DNA from 3 places in the Ruminococcus sp. J1101004sp1_RTP21198st1_B9_RTP21198_201120 genome. Region 3 is predicted to be linked to each of the others. Evidence: riboswitches for the same ligand, from Rfam matches in the RefSeq annotation. Region 3 holds a riboswitch; each other region holds the start of a gene.
The links. Region 3 has a riboswitch for tetrahydrofolate ahead of AB5618_RS01395 (folate family ECF transporter S component). Riboswitches for the same ligand answer to the same signal wherever they lie in the genome.
Positions count from the first base shown of each region.

Region 1: linked by a shared signal. The riboswitch ahead of AB5618_RS19105 (folate family ECF transporter S component) and the one ahead of AB5618_RS01395 (folate family ECF transporter S component) in region 3 are both predicted to bind tetrahydrofolate.
Region 2: linked by a shared signal. The riboswitch ahead of folE (GTP cyclohydrolase I FolE) and the one ahead of AB5618_RS01395 (folate family ECF transporter S component) in region 3 are both predicted to bind tetrahydrofolate.

Region 1 covers NZ_JBCOMI010000041.1:11,909-17,818, reverse strand. Annotated here, with positions in the region: gene AB5618_RS19130 (ABC transporter substrate-binding protein) at 1-177, opposite strand, end outside; gene AB5618_RS19125 (carbohydrate ABC transporter permease) at 197-1,018, opposite strand; gene AB5618_RS19120 (carbohydrate ABC transporter permease) at 1,008-1,886, opposite strand; gene AB5618_RS19115 (sensor histidine kinase) at 2,123-3,892, shown strand; gene AB5618_RS19110 (response regulator) at 3,873-4,610, shown strand; THF riboswitch at 4,664-4,761, shown strand; gene AB5618_RS19105 (folate family ECF transporter S component) at 4,833-5,399, shown strand; gene lepB (signal peptidase I) at 5,494-5,853, opposite strand.
Region 2 covers NZ_JBCOMI010000010.1:137,613-143,522, reverse strand. Annotated here, with positions in the region: gene AB5618_RS09000 (8-oxo-dGTP diphosphatase) at 1-149, opposite strand, end outside; gene AB5618_RS08995 (aminopeptidase P family protein) at 255-2,042, opposite strand; THF riboswitch at 2,176-2,272, shown strand; gene folE (GTP cyclohydrolase I FolE) at 2,524-3,081, shown strand; gene AB5618_RS08985 (HD domain-containing protein) at 3,078-3,575, shown strand; gene folP (dihydropteroate synthase) at 3,615-4,424, shown strand; gene folK (2-amino-4-hydroxy-6-hydroxymethyldihydropteridine diphosphokinase) at 4,539-5,372, shown strand; gene AB5618_RS08970 (hypothetical protein) at 5,585-5,910, opposite strand, start outside.
Region 3 covers NZ_JBCOMI010000002.1:46,555-52,464, reverse strand. Annotated here, with positions in the region: partial or broken gene AB5618_RS01425 (alanyl-tRNA editing protein) at 1-104, shown strand, start outside; gene AB5618_RS01420 (DUF6783 domain-containing protein) at 488-793, opposite strand; gene AB5618_RS01415 (DUF6783 domain-containing protein) at 734-904, shown strand; gene AB5618_RS01410 (amidohydrolase family protein) at 923-1,798, shown strand; gene AB5618_RS01405 (hypothetical protein) at 1,779-2,936, opposite strand; gene AB5618_RS01400 (hypothetical protein) at 2,933-3,157, opposite strand; THF riboswitch at 3,347-3,448, shown strand; gene AB5618_RS01395 (folate family ECF transporter S component) at 3,535-4,095, shown strand; gene AB5618_RS01390 (N-acetyltransferase) at 4,306-5,061, opposite strand; gene AB5618_RS01385 (GDSL-type esterase/lipase family protein) at 5,351-5,910, opposite strand, start outside.

The DNA.
Region 1 (5,910 bases), on a different contig from region 3:
GTCTGGATGTTCTTCCATATATGCTTCCGCCATATCATTCATCTGCTCTGATAACTCTGTTTTAAACTGAACTACTTTTACCGTTGTTTTACCCTCATCTGCAAATGCACTACTTTGTAAGATAAAACATCCTGCCAACACTCCTACTGATACTGCCAAAACTTTTCTTTTTTCCATTTTTTTATCCCCTTTCTTTTTATCCTTTTACAGCACCTGAGACCATTCCCTCTACCACATATTTCTGGAAAATCAGAAATACAAGAATTGCAGGTATGATTGCCATAACAAGTGCAGGAAGTGCTAAATCCCATTTCATAACATACTGCCCGAAAAATGCATTGATTGCAATCGGTATTGTTCTTAAGGTTTCATCTGAAATAATCAGCTGTGGAAGCAAAAAATCATTCCAGAACCAGAACGTATTAATGGTAATACCAGTAAACAATATAGGTTTTAATAACGGAAGAATAATTTTGTAAAACATTTTTACAAGCGTGCACCCGTCCAAAGAGGCTGCCTCCTCCATTTCAACTGGTATATTATGAATGTATCCACGAATCAGAAAAACCGTAAATGGAACAGCCATGCCCCAGTATGCAACAATTACGCCGAACAGATTATTGATCAGATGCAAATTCTTCAATACGATAGTCAATGGAATCATGATTACCTGAAATGGTATAATCAGTCCAGCCATAAATACTGATCCGATAATGCGATTTAATTTAGAATCATATCTTTCCAGCCTGTATGCCGCCATAGAAGAAATTACAATAACTCCCAGATTACTAAATACTGTAACAATAAGAGAATTTCTAAATACCCTGAAATAGTTCAACTGAGAAAATGCTTTCTGGTAATTAAGAAAACTGAACTTTTGAGGCAGACTCAAAACATTCCGTAATAGTTCTCCATTTTCTTTAAACGAATTGATAAAAATAATATAAAATGGAAAAAGAAAAATAATTACCACGCACAAAATTAAAATTGACCATATATTTCCATGCTTAACTTTCACTTGCGTTCCTCCTAGTCAGATAATTTTGTAGCAGGGAAAAAACAACAACTGTTACAAAAAACAGAATTGCTTTTGCATTTCCTACACCATAATTATTTTTTTCAAAGGCTTCTTGATAAATATTAATCGCCAATGTTTCTGTTGATTTAAACGGTCCTCCTTGAGTAAGAGAAAACTGTAAATCAAAGCTTAACAGAGTCTTACTGATTGTCCAGAAGATACAGACTACAAAGGATGGTTTTAAATGCGGCAAAATAATTTTCTTGATCACCTGCATATTCCCTGCACCGTCTACATATGCCGATTCAATAAGATCTCCGGGAATCGCAATAATTCCGGCAATGTAAATCAACATGACATATCCTGTCATCTGCCAGATACTTACAATTGCAACAGACCAGAAAGCTGATGTTGGTCTTGCAAGCCATGACAATTCCAGAAATTTGCAGTTTAACGTTTCTCCAATCTGTGGGAGAACATCCGAAAAGATAAACTTCCAGACAAAGCCTAGAACGATTCCACTTAAAATGTTCGGTAAGATCAGAGTTGTCCGAAAAATCTGGCTTCCACGAATTTTACATGTAAGAATTAAAGCAAACAACAATCCAAGTGCATTTGCAATAACCGTCACTACAAACATGTTTTTCAGTGTATATATAAAAGAGTTCAAAAATGCCTTATCTGATAAAATCTTTTTGTAATTGGCGATTCCGTTCCACTGTATGTTCTTAGATATTCCATTCCACTTTGTTAGTGATGTAGCAAAGCTGTATATGAAAGGAATCAGAACAATACAGCTAAAACAAATTATTGCAGGTGCCAAAAATATAATTTCATTTTTTATACAGGTTCCTTTTTTTTCTTTCATACCTCCACCTTCTCTAACAGTATTTTCGAATTCCGGATTCGTTTATTTTATAACTTGATAGTAGTCTATTCTCAAGTAAAAAGCCACCCATAATTCTATACACTTAGTGGATATTTTTGTCCTGTTAGCTTTATTTTTTTTGCAAATTGCTTATAAACAATTTGATTTTTATAATTTTTTTTGATAAAATTATAAATCAAGTATTATTATATTGATTAATCAATGGGGGATTTGTTATGAAGGGACACTTAAAAAGTATTCGTTATAAACTTATTTTAATTTTATTACTCTGTTCTATTCTGCCTTTATCTTTCTCCATGTGCATCACTTACATTTATTCACGAAATAATTTTTCCAATGAAATCATCTCATATAATGAGCAACTCATGTATCAATTTTCTAATAACATCAATACATATCTTTGCGATGTGTCTGATGGAATATACTATCCGTTTAGCAATGCCAAAATGTATTCTTTTTTAACTAAAAAAGATTCTTCGCATTATAATGATCACAATACCATTATGACCTTTATGCAATCCATTCAAAACCTTTCCAATGATATCGAGTCAATTTCTTTACAGTGTATCAAAAAAAACAAAACTTACATATTTCAGAATCGCGATCTGCTTACAGCTTCCCTGTCTGATTCCGTCTTATTCCCTGGTGATTATACAGCTCATATTTTTTCTTCCAGAAACTCTAAAGACAATTACTCAGTTTCTATATATCTTAATCTTCAGAGTATTCCAGAAAACACCCCAATTGGAGCCCTTACCATAACACTTTCTAGTGTATCTTTTGAAAAATTGTCCAAGGACATGCTAACCGCTTCTGATGAAGCAATCTATGTCATCAACAATTCATCTGAAACTGTTTTATATAGTACAAATAATGTTTTATCAAATAAAATTCCATCTGAAATAAACAATATAGCCCATCAGCTTTCTGCCTCCGGAAACTATCAAAAATATACTGATAATAAACAAAGCAAATTTATATTTTATAAGACTATTGAAGTGTTAAATACTCCCATCACCATTATAAAAACAGTCCCTTTAACAAACGCTTATGAAAGTATTTTTCAGATTCTGAATATTTACCTGCCAACTTATATTGCATTTTTGTTTCTTTCCATCTTGATAACCTGGCATTTTTCCAAAAGTCTTACTACGCCTATTATTCTGCTGACAAAACAGATGAAGGATATTAAGCAAGGAAAAAGTTATGCTCCTCTTGAGTTAAATAGCAATGATGAAATACGCGTTCTAAACGACTCATTTAATTCCATGATTGAAACAATACAACTACTGAAAATAGATAAATATGAGCTTGAACTCTCTATAAAAGACGCGCAATTGCGAATGCTGCAAGCTCAGCTAAATCCACACTTTATGAATAATACATTACAATCTCTTGGAACGTTAGCCCTGCAAAATAATTCACCGGAACTTTATTCGTTAATTACTAATCTTTCTCTCATGATGAATTACGCCATGGATATCCAGCATCCATTAATTTCATTACAAAGTGAATTTGATTATGCACAAAGATATCTCATATTTCAAAGACAACGTTTTGGAGAAAATTTTCATTTTGATTTGAATCCAGATCCTGATACGGTTTCCCTAATGGTTCCAAAAATGATTCTTCAGCCTATTATGGAAAATTATTTTAAGCATGGGTTTGTAAAACGGCCGGAAGGATACTATATCTGTGCCACTTCACATTTAAACAACGGAATCCTAACCGTACTGGTAGAAAACAATGGAAAATCTCTCTCTAAAAAAGAATTAGATAATCTCCAGCTTATGTTTCACTCCATAAAATACAACCAGTACAAGGAAAAAGAAAAAGGGATCGGTCTTGACAATATCCAAACTCGACTTAATATGTATTATCACAATGCATCTTCCGTTTCTGTTGAAAACATTTCCCCTTATGGGGTTTGCATAAAGATCACATTATTCCTGGAGGAACCTGCTAATGAAATTGCTGATTATTGACGACGAAAAACCAGTTCGGGACTGTATTAAATTACTTATTCCTAAAAGCACCTATAAAATATCTGAAATATACGAAGCTGAAGATGGATTAGAAGCAGTTCAGTTAATCCGACAGTATTCACCAGATCTGATATTTACAGATATCTGCATGCCTATTTCAGATGGATTGGAATTAATGGATTGGATTGTTGAAAATAGTGTTTCTACTCCTGTTATTGCGATCAGTGGATACACAGATTATGAATACATCCGAAATTTTTTCATAAAGGGGGGGCTTGATTATATTTTAAAACCAATACAGCCTGACAAACTAAACCTTGCCGTACAGAAAGCTCAAAGTGAAATTGAAAGAAAAAAAGTAATTACTCCCACACATGAAGAGGATTATATAACAGAGGATATTTTTATTTCCATAAAGAAATATATCGACCAAAATTATTCGAATCAGCTTAACTTACCCTATATTGCTTCTGAATTTCATTTAAGTGAACCCTATTTGTCAAGAAAATTCAAAGCAAAATTTGATATTAACATTATACAATATATAAAACTGGTACGGATCCGTCATGCAAAGCAGCTTTTAATGAGTTCTGGAAAAAAGATATCAGAAATATCTCTTTTAGTTGGATATGATGATGAAAAATACTTTTCTCGTGTTTTTAAAGAAATGGAAAAGATTTCAGCTAACGATTATCGAAAAAAATTCTCAAATAAGTAATTTTTTACTTGCTTTTTCCAGTTCTCTGCTATATACTGCCTCATGTAAAGTAATGCAGAGTAAATTCATGAGCGTAAAGTGCCTTCCGGATGGAGAGTTGCCGGAGGACGAAAAGAGAAATCTTGCGGTTCGTGGATTGCTTCTCGCTGCAACAGAAGATAAATATGAATCCATAAATTATCTCCTATTGTGAGCGAAAAAAGAAAAGGAGGTAATTTTTTTATGGAGAAAACAAAGAACATGTTTCTCACCTCAGCTAAAGAGCTGAAAAACACTTCTACACTGGCAGTCTGTGCAATGCTTGCTGCCCTGGCACTGATTTTAAATTCAGTTGCTTCTATCAACATCGGTCCCTATGTAAAAATTGGATTTTCCGGTATCCCAAACCAGATTGCTGATTATCTGTTTGGACCCATTACCGGATGTCTGTTTGCCGGTGTGCTGGATATTGTGAAATTCTTTATCCGCCCTGATGGTCCATTTTTCTTTGGGTTCACCTTTAACGCAATGCTCGCGGCATTTATTTATGGATGTTTTTACTACAAACATAAGCTCACTTTCCGTCGCGTGCTGATTGCAAAACTGGTTGTCGTTCTGATTGTAAATGTTCTGTTAAATACCTTATGGCTGGACATGCTCTACGGAAAAGGATTCCTTGCAATCCTTCCAATGCGTACTGTAAAGAACCTGATCATGTGGCCAATTGATTCCTTTATCTTCTTTACCATCACAAGATTGATTGAACAGACAGGAATTTTTAGTATTTTTAGAAAACCGGCTGCCAGCTGATTACATATATTTGAAAATATAAAAACTTAGCGATATCAAATAAAAAACGCGAATATTCCAGTACTTAATAAGCCACTGATATTCGCGTTTCTTATTATCCTAACCACTTAAAAGAAGGATAGTATCTTACAACAGCTTTCCCCACAATCTGGTCAAATCGCACGAATTTGTTTTTCCATGAACGTGAATCCTTCGAATCATTCCGATTATCACCAAGCATGAAATAACAGTTTTCCGGAACTGTATATGGACCATAACTTCCGATCATTTTCTCCGGAATGAACGAGTCATCCAATGAAGTGGGCGAACCATCAATGTAAACTTTCCCATCCTTAATTTCCACTACCTCTCCCGGCAGTCCGATCACTCTTTTGATAAAAAGACGGCTTTCATCATCTGGGTATTTGAATATTACAATATCAAATCGCTCCGAGTCCTTGAACTTTTCAGAAATTTCATAACCGAACAGATTAAGATTAATTCCACACGCAAGCTTTTAAGAAGATTCACG
Region 2 (5,910 bases), on a different contig from region 3:
AGAAGACATTCTTCAGGGGATTCCTGATTTTCTGTATGTCCACCTACACCAATCCATTTGCCTTCGTTCATGTCATTTTGCTTTTTTACTCTGTGAAGCATCAAATATTTGCCATCGTTTTCGATATAGCATAAAGTAGTTATTGTCATTTATTCTCCTTCCCGCAGGCACTGCTTTTTTCTGTGAAATATAAAACAGGGGCGATGCATATCAGTTTTATACATGCCCCTGTTTACTGTTTTAAATGATTAGCTTTAGATTTCGCGTGTAGCTTCTTTCAGCCATTCTTTTTCCTCTTCTTCCAGATATGGAGAAATCTTTTTATATACCTGTGTATGATAATTATTAAGAAGTGCCCGTTCCTGCACAGTCATCAGCTCGGGAACAACAGCATCCAGATCAAACGGTACCATAGTCAGATGTTCAAAGCACATGAACTGGCCGAATGTAGTTTTCTCTGCTTTTTTGCATACGAGCAGGTTTTCGTGGCGGATTCCATATTGGTTTTCCACATAGTATCCAGGCTCATCTGATGTGATCATACCCTCTTCCAGTACTGCATTATCTCCCTGAATAATTCTCCAGCGGAAGCTGTTTGGTCCTTCATGAACATTCAGAAGATAACCAACTCCATGTCCTGTTCCATGATTAAAATCCTGTCCCATTTCCCATAACGGACCACGCGCCAGATAATCCAGATTTACACCAGTACAGCCATAACGGAATTTGGCATTTCCAAGGTTCAGCATGCCACGTAAAACAGCGGTAAAATATTTCTTCTGCTCGTCATTCACAGAGCCCATAACAATTGTGCGGGTGGTATCTGTAGTACCTTCGTAATAGTGTCCGCCTGTGTCTGCCAGAAGGAAATTGCCAGGCTCAATGGCAATATCTGTCTCTGGTGTGGCAGAATAATGGTTGATTGCAGCATGAATGCCATAAGAAATAATGGGGTCAAAGCTGTTGTCGATAAAGTTCTCCTGCTGGGCACGGAAGCTGTACAGCTTCTCTCCTGCGCTTAACTCTGTCATTGTAATTTTGCCAACATTTTTCTTTAGCCAGCAGATGAATTTGGTAAGCGCAACTCCGTCTTTGATATGAGCGATACGTTCATTTTCTACTTCTACTGGATTTTTAATTGATTTTGGAAGAAAAGTCAGGTTGGCTTCATCCAGAATCGTTACTTCCTTCGGAATACTGTTTACCAGACGACAGTTGGCTTTCTTTTTACAAAGAAGAACTGTCATGTCTTTCTCAAATGTTTTTACATATTCATAAATGCTGTCATAGGGCAGAATGGTTACGCCATCCTTAGATAATGCGTCCAGAATTGAAGCCGAAAATGCTTTTTCATTTGCAAACAGCCTGATTTCTGTTTTTGTCATTATCAGATAAGAGAGAACAACCGGACAGCAATGTACATCGCCGCCACGAATATTCAGCAGCCATGCAATGTCATCCAGAGAAGTCAGTACAAATCCATCTGCACCTTTCTCTTCCATTGATTTACGGATTCTTGCACATTTGTCAGCACGGGATTCGCCTGCCCATTTTACATCCAGTTCCATAACCGGTTCACAGGAAAGTGCCGGACGATCTTCCCAGATTTCTCCTACCAGATCAGAATCCGTCTGAAGAGTGGCTCCTTTTTTTGCAAGAAGTTCGGTCAGTTCATCTGCTTCTTCGGCGCTGACGGTTCTTCCGTCAAAACCAAGGCACATTCCCTCGCCTAATTTTTCTTCCAGAAACTGGTGCACAGTGGGAACATCTGGTTCTCCCATTTTAAAAAGCTCTACACCCGTTCCCTCCAGCTGTGCGGCCGCCTGGATGAAATATCTTCCATCTGTCCACAATCCAGCCATATCCTGCATGATGACTGCTCTGCCGGCAGATCCGGTAAAACCTGTAATATATTTTCTGCACTTAAAGTATTCTCCTACATATTCAGATGCATGAAAATCATCTGTGGGAACAAGATAAGCATCTATTTTCTTCTCTGCCATTACTTCCCGAAGTGCGGTGATTCGTTCTTTAACTGTCATAAAACTGACTCCTTCCAGTGAATTTTGTCTATTCCTATTATAATATCCACGTTACCCTTTCGCAACCTGTTTAAGAAAAAACACTTTTCTATTCCCAAAAGACGTGATATACTAACTTTCGAAATGAATGATATGCAAAATAGGATTTTATGCGTCAAGTGTTCGGTGAATGGGGAGTTGTCACTGAAACGAAAAGCACGTCTTACGGTATATTATCCGCACCCGTTGCAAGCACTATAAGAGGGATATCTCATATTGTGTCAGAGCCTGCCCGAAAGGAGCTTTCTGCAAGATGCACATTGCGATTTGTGGAAACGTTTTTTAACAGGCTCAAGGGAATGTTTTCGACATACATTCTATCACAATTGGAGATATCCTTTTTTGCGTATTAAGCAGGCAGATATTCGAATTCGAAAATCCTTCCCCGGTTTTATCAAAAAAGGATAGTCTCCGCAATCAAATACAAAGGAGGTTATTTTTAATGGTTGACAAACAAAAAGTAGAACAGGCCATCCGCCTGCTTCTGGAAGGAATCGGTGAGGATATTACCCGGGAGGGACTGATTGATACTCCCGACAGAATTGCACGTATGTGCGAGGAAATTTACGGTGGTCTCGATCAGGAAGCAGATCACCATTTACTGAAGCAGTTTCCAGTAGAAAATAATGAGATCGTATTGGAAAAAGATATTACTTTTTACTCTATGTGCGAGCATCATCTGATGCCTTTTTATGGTAAGGCGCACCTGGCTTATATTCCCGATGGAAAAGTCACAGGATTAAGCAAGCTGGCACGTACGATAGAGGTTTATGCCAGAAGACCGCAGATCCAGGAACGCCTCACAGTACAGATTGCGGACGCTCTGGAGCGTGCCCTCTCTCCGAAGGGAATTATGGTTATGCTGGAAGCAGAACACACCTGCATGACCATGCGAGGCGTTAAAAAGCCAGGAAGCAAAACAATTACAACTGTAACCCGCGGAGCCTTCAAAGAAGATAAGGAGCTGCAGAAAATGTTCCTTTCCATGGTCGGAAAATGAGCAGTTCTTTTTCTGAAACAAACCGTATTTCTTTAATCTGGCGGCATCCCCTTTATCAAAAGCACTGTGAGAAAATACAGGAGCTTGAAAAAGATCGTATTTTCTGCAGACATACGCCGGAACACTTTCTGGATGTTGCCAGGCTGATGTATATTTATTCTCTGGAAAACAAGCTTAATCTGTCCAGGGAAATCATTTATGCCACTGCTCTTCTTCATGACATTGGCCGTGCGCAGCAATATCTGTCGGGTATTTCTCATGACATTGCAGGAGCTGAAATAGCCGGAAAGATTCTGGCAGATCTGCATTTTACAGAGCAGGAAAAAGAGGAAATATTATCTGCGATCAGTCAGCACAGGACGGATGGATCTGATAATGTGTTGGCTATGCTGCTATATAAGGCTGATAAAAAGTCCAGAAATTGTTTTTCATGTTCAGCAGCTTCAGAATGTTACTGGCCTTCTGAGAAAAAAAATCTGACAATTGAATATTAAGCCTTCTAAAAAATCTAACAGAAAGGATGGTTTCTATTTATGAAAATTGGAAATCGTTTTTTTGATACACAAAATCACACTTATATAATGGGAATTTTAAATATTACTCCTGATTCTTTTTCCGATGGCGGGAAATGGAATCATTTAGATGAAGCTTTGCGGCATACAGAAGCCATGATCGCGGATGGTGCGGATATTATCGATATTGGCGGGGAGTCTACGCGTCCCGGACACACGCCGGTCAGTGCAGAGGAAGAAGCTCAGAGAGTTTTGCCCGTTATCGAAGCGGTCAGAAAACGTTTTGACATTCCCATTTCTGTAGATACCTTCAAAAGCAGCGTGGCAGAAAGTGCGATTCAGGCCGGTGCAGATCTGGTCAACGATATCTGGGGATTAAAATATGATTCTGAAATGGGAGCTGTAATTGCCAAATATGATGTTGCATGCTGTCTCATGCACAATAAGTCCAATACAGAATATAACAATTTTCTCATTGATATGCTTTCTGAGACACAGGAATGTGTCAATCTTGCAAGAAAAGCAGGAATCAAAGATGAGAAAATCATTCTCGATCCAGGGGTTGGATTTGGAAAAACATTTGAGATGAATCTGGAAACTATGAATCATCTGGAGCTTTTTAAGAATCTGGGCTTTCCGGTTCTTCTTGGCACCTCACGCAAGTCGATGATCGGACTGGCACTTGATCTGCCTGTAGACCAGCGTGTAGAGGGAACACTGGCTACCAGTGTAATTGGTGTGATGAAGGGCTGTTCTTTTGTGCGTGTTCATGATGTCAAGGAAAACAGACGCGTAATCCAGATGACAGAAGCAATTTTGGGTTGTAATTGAGAGTAAAGAGGACATTCGCAATCCGCTTTGCTACTTGCTCATGAACGCAGTCGCGAAGCGACTGCGTTCAAATTCCTCAAAATTGTAAATAGCCAACAGAAAGGAACAACTGTTATGGATAAAACCAGATTTGATAAAATAGAAATTAAAGAACTGGAAATTTTTGCCAACCATGGTGTCTATCCGGAAGAAAATGTACTTGGACAAAAATTTGTTATTTCTGCCACCCTCTTTACCCACACACGTCAGGCCGGGTTAACGGATGATCTGTCTGCTTCTATCAATTACGGAGAAGTCAGCCACATGATTACAGATTTCACCAGAAAACATACTTTTAAGCTTCTGGAAGCACTTGCAGAAAATCTTGCAGAGATGCTGCTCGACTCTCTTTCCGGTCTGGAACAGATCACACTGAAAATTGAAAAGCCCTGGGCTCCTGTTGGTCTTCCACTGAAAACCGTATCTGTGGAAATCACAAGAAAATGGCATACTGCATACATTGCTTTTGGCTCTAATATGGGAGATAAAAAGCTGTTCATCGACAATGGGATACGTGGTTTGAAAAAAACAAAAGGATGCCGGATAGAGGCCGTTTCTGATTATCTTGTAACAGAACCTTATGGTGTTACCGATCAGGATGAATTTCTGAATGGAGTTTTGAAAATGCGTACCCTTCTTTCACCGGAAGAATTGCTGGAACGTCTTCATCAGCTGGAACAGGAGGCAAACCGGGAACGTATTATTCACTGGGGTCCTCGTACTCTGGATCTGGATATTCTCTTTTATGATCAGGAAATCATTGATACTGCAGATCTTCACATCCCCCATCCGGATATGCAGAATCGTGACTTTGTGCTGGCTCCTATGAACCAGATTGCCCCTTACCTCAGGCATCCTGTACTAAATCAGACAATTTCACAGCTTTTAAATATTCTTCTTTGCCGCTAAACGAACATGTCGCCTACCGGCGACATCACATATGAAAGTCAGCTGTTCCGCGCCTATGACGCTCCCACAGCTGCCGACCGCATTCGTAATCCGTGCTATCACGCCACCGTACGGTTCCGTATACAGCGGTTCAACCAACTTAACAAGTGACAATCTAACATTGGGGCTGCCGGAAAACAGGCAGCCCCTTGTGTAATAATTCGCATCTGCTGTCAGGAATTGAGACGCTGTCCGCAATATTCACAGTTGCACAGGCGCCCTTTTATTATCTGATTCTTTGCACCGCAGCTGGGACAGGTAACTGTAATATAAATCTTCTCATTCACACGTCTGTTTGGTGCAGTGATCAATATACAATTTTCTTCTCTGTCTATCTGAATATTTCGAATATACCCTTTGGCAATCATTTTTTCCAGTTTCCTTACAGCATCTTTTCCCATCTCGGTCTCAAACTTCTCAAATGAGAGCGTGCTCTGGGCATAAGATTCAAACCAACAGGCTATTTCTCTGGCTTTTTTCTTCTTCAATGCTTTCTGGA
Region 3 (5,910 bases):
GTATTGTGCGCTTTCCAGGAGCAGATACCTGCGCATGCTGCGGAACTCATGTGACGCGTACTGGAGAAATTGGAATGGTGAAGTTGCTTTCTGTGGTGAAATTCCGTGAGGGGGTTCGTATGGAAATGCTGTCAGGTAAGCGAGTGCTTGATTATCTGAATATGGTAAATGAACAGAATCGTCAGATTTCCGTGAAGCTGTCTGCGAAAATGGACAAAACAGCGTCAGCGGTAGCAAGGCTTCAGGATGAAAATTTTGCTCTGAAGGGAAGAGTACATGCGTTAGAAGAAGAATTTATCGTTGGCGAAGCTGCTAAATGGAAAGAAAAAGAGAATGTGCTTTTATTCCAGGAAGGAATGGAAGCAGGAAGCGTTCAGAAGCTTACAGATGCAATTTTACAGGTCTGTAAGGGGCGTTGTGCAGTATTCTCCAGGAATGCAGATGGAAGCTATAAGTATGCTATGGGAGAAAAAGACGGAGACTTACGTCAGTTTACAAAAGAGATGAATGCAGTATTGAATGGCAGGGGAGGCGGTAAGCCTTTCTTTGTACAGGGGTCTGTGCAGGCTTCCGAGAAAGAAATTCGAGCCTTTTTCGAAAATAAATAGCAGTTGTTCAGTTCCTTCGCAAAAGCACCTTGCGGAATAGCACCCGCTGAATAGTTGCAATAAATAATAAAAGAGGATTGAAAAAAATCCGTATTAGAGCGTGTTTGAAAAAGCATTCCCACAATATGTACGCCCCACTTTGCGGTATATTTTGCCCGAATTCGGTTGTCATAGCCCGCTACGATGCCCTCCTCCGGACAAAATCTCCCACAAATTGTGACGCACATCTTGCAGAAGTCCTTTTTTCAAACACGCTCTGCGGAAGAAAGGAAAAGCTGAATTATTTTTCAAGATAATCAGTGTTATAGGAAGAAATGTTTGGAGAGTGTCATGCGCACCTGATCATGGATGGACTGAATTATAAAGATGCAATTTCTATTCATAAGGATCATGTAAACGATGAAGTGATACGGAAACATTTGAAAGCTTATGAAGAGCTGGGGATTGTCTTTGTAAGAGATGGTGGAGATGCATTAGGAGTATCGGAAAGAGCCAGGAAACTGGCACCAGAATATGGAATTGATTATCGTACTCCTATTTTTGCCATCCATAAAAATGGACACTATGGCTCTATCGTGGGAAAAGGTTTTGACACTATGAAAGAATACCATGTCCTTTTGAAAGAAGCGAAAAACAAAGGGGCAGATTTTATTAAAATTATGACCACAGGACTTCTGGATTTTAATAACCATGGACAGATTACCGGAACGCCTTTAGACAGGAAGGAAGTCTGCGAGATGGTACATATTGCCCATGAAGAAGGGATGGCGGTGATGAGCCATACCAATGGAATTTATGGTGTACAGGCAGCTGTGGAAGCTGGTGTGGATTCAGTAGAACATGGAAATTATATTGATCCGGAAACAATCAGAGAATTAGCTGACAGTGATAGTGTATGGGTTCCTACTCTTGTGACAATTCGAAATCTTCGTGGATGTGGAAGATATAAGGAATCAGTGCTTGATCCTATTATAGAACTGGCCGCAAAGAACCTTCGTCTGGCATACAAGTACCGAGCAAAGGTGGCTCTTGGAAGTGATGCAGGAGCTTATATGGTCTTACATGGGAAGGGCTTAATGGATGAATACCAGGCATTTATGGACATTCTGGGAGAATCCGGGGATGTGAGAGCCTGGCTGGCAGATGGAGAGAAAAGGATTCAGGACACCTTCAGGCGTCCTGAATCTTGATAGATGTATAAATGTTGGAATTTTTGGATTTTGTAGGATCAAAGGTAATGCAGATACCTGCGCCGGATTCCATATTACTGGTGGAGGTATCCTTTGCCCCTTCTGTAAAGCAGGTTATGGTTGCGCCATCGCCAGTTTGAAGTGTGACGGTATTTGCTGTATGGCCTATAATTGTACCGCTGACTGAGCTGGTAATTTCCCGGCTTCCAAGAGAATCCGGATCATCACCGGTGACTGCTGTAACAGTAACACCATCCAGTGAATTTCCCTGAAATTGTCCAGTGCAAGTTATGGTTACATAGGAGCCTGGTGCTGTTCCACCTTTAAAGTAAGAAGGAATCTGAGACAAGTCCACATTTATTGTGCTGTCAGAGCCAGAGGGAAGAACTGTGAGCGTATTCAGGGAAATATTCTGAATTTCTGCATGAATCTGCTGTTCTTTTGCTGAGTCATCGGCAGAAACTTGTGCAGGATCTGGTGTTGGTGTTGGATCTGGAAGTGTAAGCGGATCAATATCTGAAATGCTTAGTACTTTCAGATGACTGGCATTAAGAGAAGAACTTTGGGTATCCTGACTGGAAGCAAACTTGCCTTTAAAATGAATGTATACCCATACACCGGTGCGGATGCCATTCTGATAATATTGTTCAGTTCCAGTGATTGGATAGGTGGCTGTTTTTCCCTTTTTATTTTTTATGGTAATGGTATTTGAGGTCAAACTCTGTACTTCCCCATAGGCCTTTCGTACTTCCAGCTGATTCTTTTTGTGAAAGTCGTCTACTACTTTCAATGCTTTTACAGTGCTGGTATCCTTGTTAGAAAGCTGGCCTTCATAAATGACACTGATCTCATCTCCAGTGATCATGCCATCTTCGCATTCCAAAGTTGCTTCAGAAAGATCAAAAACGTAAGTTTGTTCCTGATTTTCCATAGTCAGGGTGGCACCGGTGAAATCCTTAAGGGTTCCTTTGATTTCATCCATATAAACACGCTGTTTGGGTGTTTCTGAAGTGTTCTGTAAGGTGGCTTCACTCTGATCAGAAGTAGAAGTATAGCTGGTGATCATATCACCGGCAGTACATCCTGACAGAGAGAATAGTACCAAAGAGCCGAGTAATAGTTTTGTGAACTTTTTCATTGTTGCTTTGTATCCTCCGAATCCGGAAATGGTACAGGAAGAAAATCGAAAACCTCTCGGCATGCATTCCATTCCTCCGAGTTATCTGGCATACGATAGCCAAGTCCTGTACATTCTGTAGTGGCATTTGTATTCATGTAATTATTATAAAAAACATTATAAGGATTTTGTAGTGGCGGCTGTTTTTGGCAAGATGATTTGTTTGTGGATTTTATACTCATAGAAACACTCCTTTTTGTCAAATATTTTTCCTATATAAGGGAAGATATTCTTAGAATATGCGAAAAAGAGGAGAGTATGCACAAACATTTGTCAGTGAACAGTAACGATTAATTTATTTATGTGAATATTATAACAAATACATATTGAAATTTCTATATTTTGTGCTATAATCATTTTAAATAAATAATAGCGAAGTAGGAATTTATGCGTCAAGTGTTCATTGGCTGGGGAGTCGCCGTGAAACGAAAAGCAGCAGGACTGTTTACGATATATTTTCCGCACCCGTTGCTACATGTGAGAACATCTCATAATGTGGAGGGATTATTATTTATGGTAACTACTCTGTTATTTTAATCATTATGGAGGTGTTTTTTTTATGCATAAAAACAAACAGACATGGAGTGTTAAGACTCTTGTATTCCTTGCACTGCTGGTAGCAATCCAGCTTGTGCTGTCACGCGTTCTGGTAATTGATCTTGGTGTATATCGAATTACATTGGGAACGGTTGCCACTGTATTGGCAGGTCTTTGGATGGGGCCTGTAGCTGGTGGCGTAGAAGGTGCTGTTGCCGATATCATTGGATGTTTTATGAAAGGCTATGGAGTTAATCCACTGATCACTTTATCTGCAGTTGCCTGGGGTGTGATCCCCGGACTGGCTGGAAAACTAATGGCTGAAAAGAACAGAAAAGTAAAGACTGTTGTTATGTGTGTCGCAATTGCAGTCTCTGGCGTAGTGGGAACACTTGGACTGACCACTGCAGGACTGGTAATGATCGGAGCAAACTTCTATGCAATTATGCCAGGACGTCTTGTACAGTTTGCAATCATGACTCCAATCTACTGCGTACTTACCAGTCTTCTTTATTTCAGCCCGCTTACAGGCATGGTTGTAGGAAACATAAGACCTGCTAAGCTGGAGAAGAAGACCGTATAAATGGCAGCAGTCCAGGATCTGAATTATATACAAAACCCAAAATTAAATAATATGGCATAAGATGGATTATGAAGCAATGCACTTACTGGAAAGTTGATTGTTTGAGAAATCAACTTGTTGAATAAGTCAAAAAATACGATTCCCAAATAAAAGGCTGTGATCAGGATAAACACTGATCGCAGCCTTTTTTAAACATGCTCTGAAAAGTTTTCAGTTTGTATGTGTCTGAACCCGGAACCAATAGGTGTAGAGATAATGAAGTCCAAGTGATTCATAAAGATTACGTGCGGGAGTGTTTCCCTCTACTACCTGAAGATAGGCCTTAGTTGCGCCTTTCTTTTTTCCTTCTTTTAGAAGCGCAGTACAAATCTGACGAGCATAACCCTTGTGTCTGAAATCTTCGCGAACATGGATAGCGTACAATCCAATATAATTTCGATCCAGAATTCCAAGCCCGGTTGCAATAATTTTTCCGTTACTCCAGATGGAGGCGCATACGGTGTCTTTTACGATGGCATGATACATGGATGGAACTACAGCACGGTGAACAGGATTAATGGTGCCTTTCAGATCAAAAAGACTTTCAATCCAAATATCTGGAATATCGTCAGTAAGAGTTACCAGATCGCAAGGCGCAGAAAGATCTGCTCCATCCAGTGAGGCTGCCATAACATTTGTTGTATGCTGGATTTCGTAGTTGCGGTTTTCCAGAAGATAATCAAAATCCGGAGAAACCAGAGGACTGATCTTAAAAATTGCAGGGCTGCCCAGTCGGGCATACTCTGCTTCGCAGAAAGAAACCTTTTCCCTCCAGGAAAGGGTAGAAGTTCCGAACTGCTCCACACTGTTTGTTCTATGTGTATAAAAATAGGAAAAACGGAGAATCCATCCATCATAAAGCTCCATTTTATGGGAGGGCCATGCATTTAGTGACATATCTTCAATTTCTTTAATGATTTTATCCATAAAAAAACCTTCTTTTATAAGTTTAGGGTCATTATACATAATTGTATCCAGCAATGCAACTGAAAATAGTCTGTTATAAGACAGATTGCTTTTTACACATCTTGCAGAAAGCCTTTTTCAAACACGCTCTAGTACATCGTTTCGTAAATAACTATACCAATCGCGTAGGATGTGAATTCGAGTGTGCAGGTATAAAAACGCAGGCGTAGCGGGCTACGCCGAGGCTTTTATACCTGTGCAATCGGATTCACAGACAAGTGAGTGGTATAGTTATTTCGAAAACGATGTACTAGTACGGTGAATAGCCGCAAATTAATTTATACAATCTGTCTGCCAGAAATTTTTGTCCCTGCTCAGTAAGGTGAATCCCATCTGTAGTAATTTCTGAATATCCATAACGACGCGCCTTTTCATTCAATTCCTCATGCAATGTAAGATAAGGAATTTGAAACTGTTCTGATAGCTGGTGGATCATTTGTGATATTTTCTGGCGAAAAGGAAGCCAGGTTCTATAACAGGCAGGCCAGGGAAAAAGAAAGGGCTCCATTAAAATAATACGCGAGTTTGATTTTGTTAATATTGTTATAAGGTTTGCATAACATTTGTAAAAAGAAACAAGCATATTCCTCTGCTGAAACGGTGTTCTGTCCGTATTTATTATTAATCCAATATCATTGATTCCGATTAAAATTGTTATAATATCACTTGTAAAATCAGAATCACCCTGAATTCTCTGCAGAAGTCTGTTTATAGTAAAGCCGTCAGTGCCATAATTGCGCACCTGATAGTCTGAGTCGTCCCTTTCAAAACGGTCTGACAGTATTTTCACATAGCCATTGCCAAGGGAAT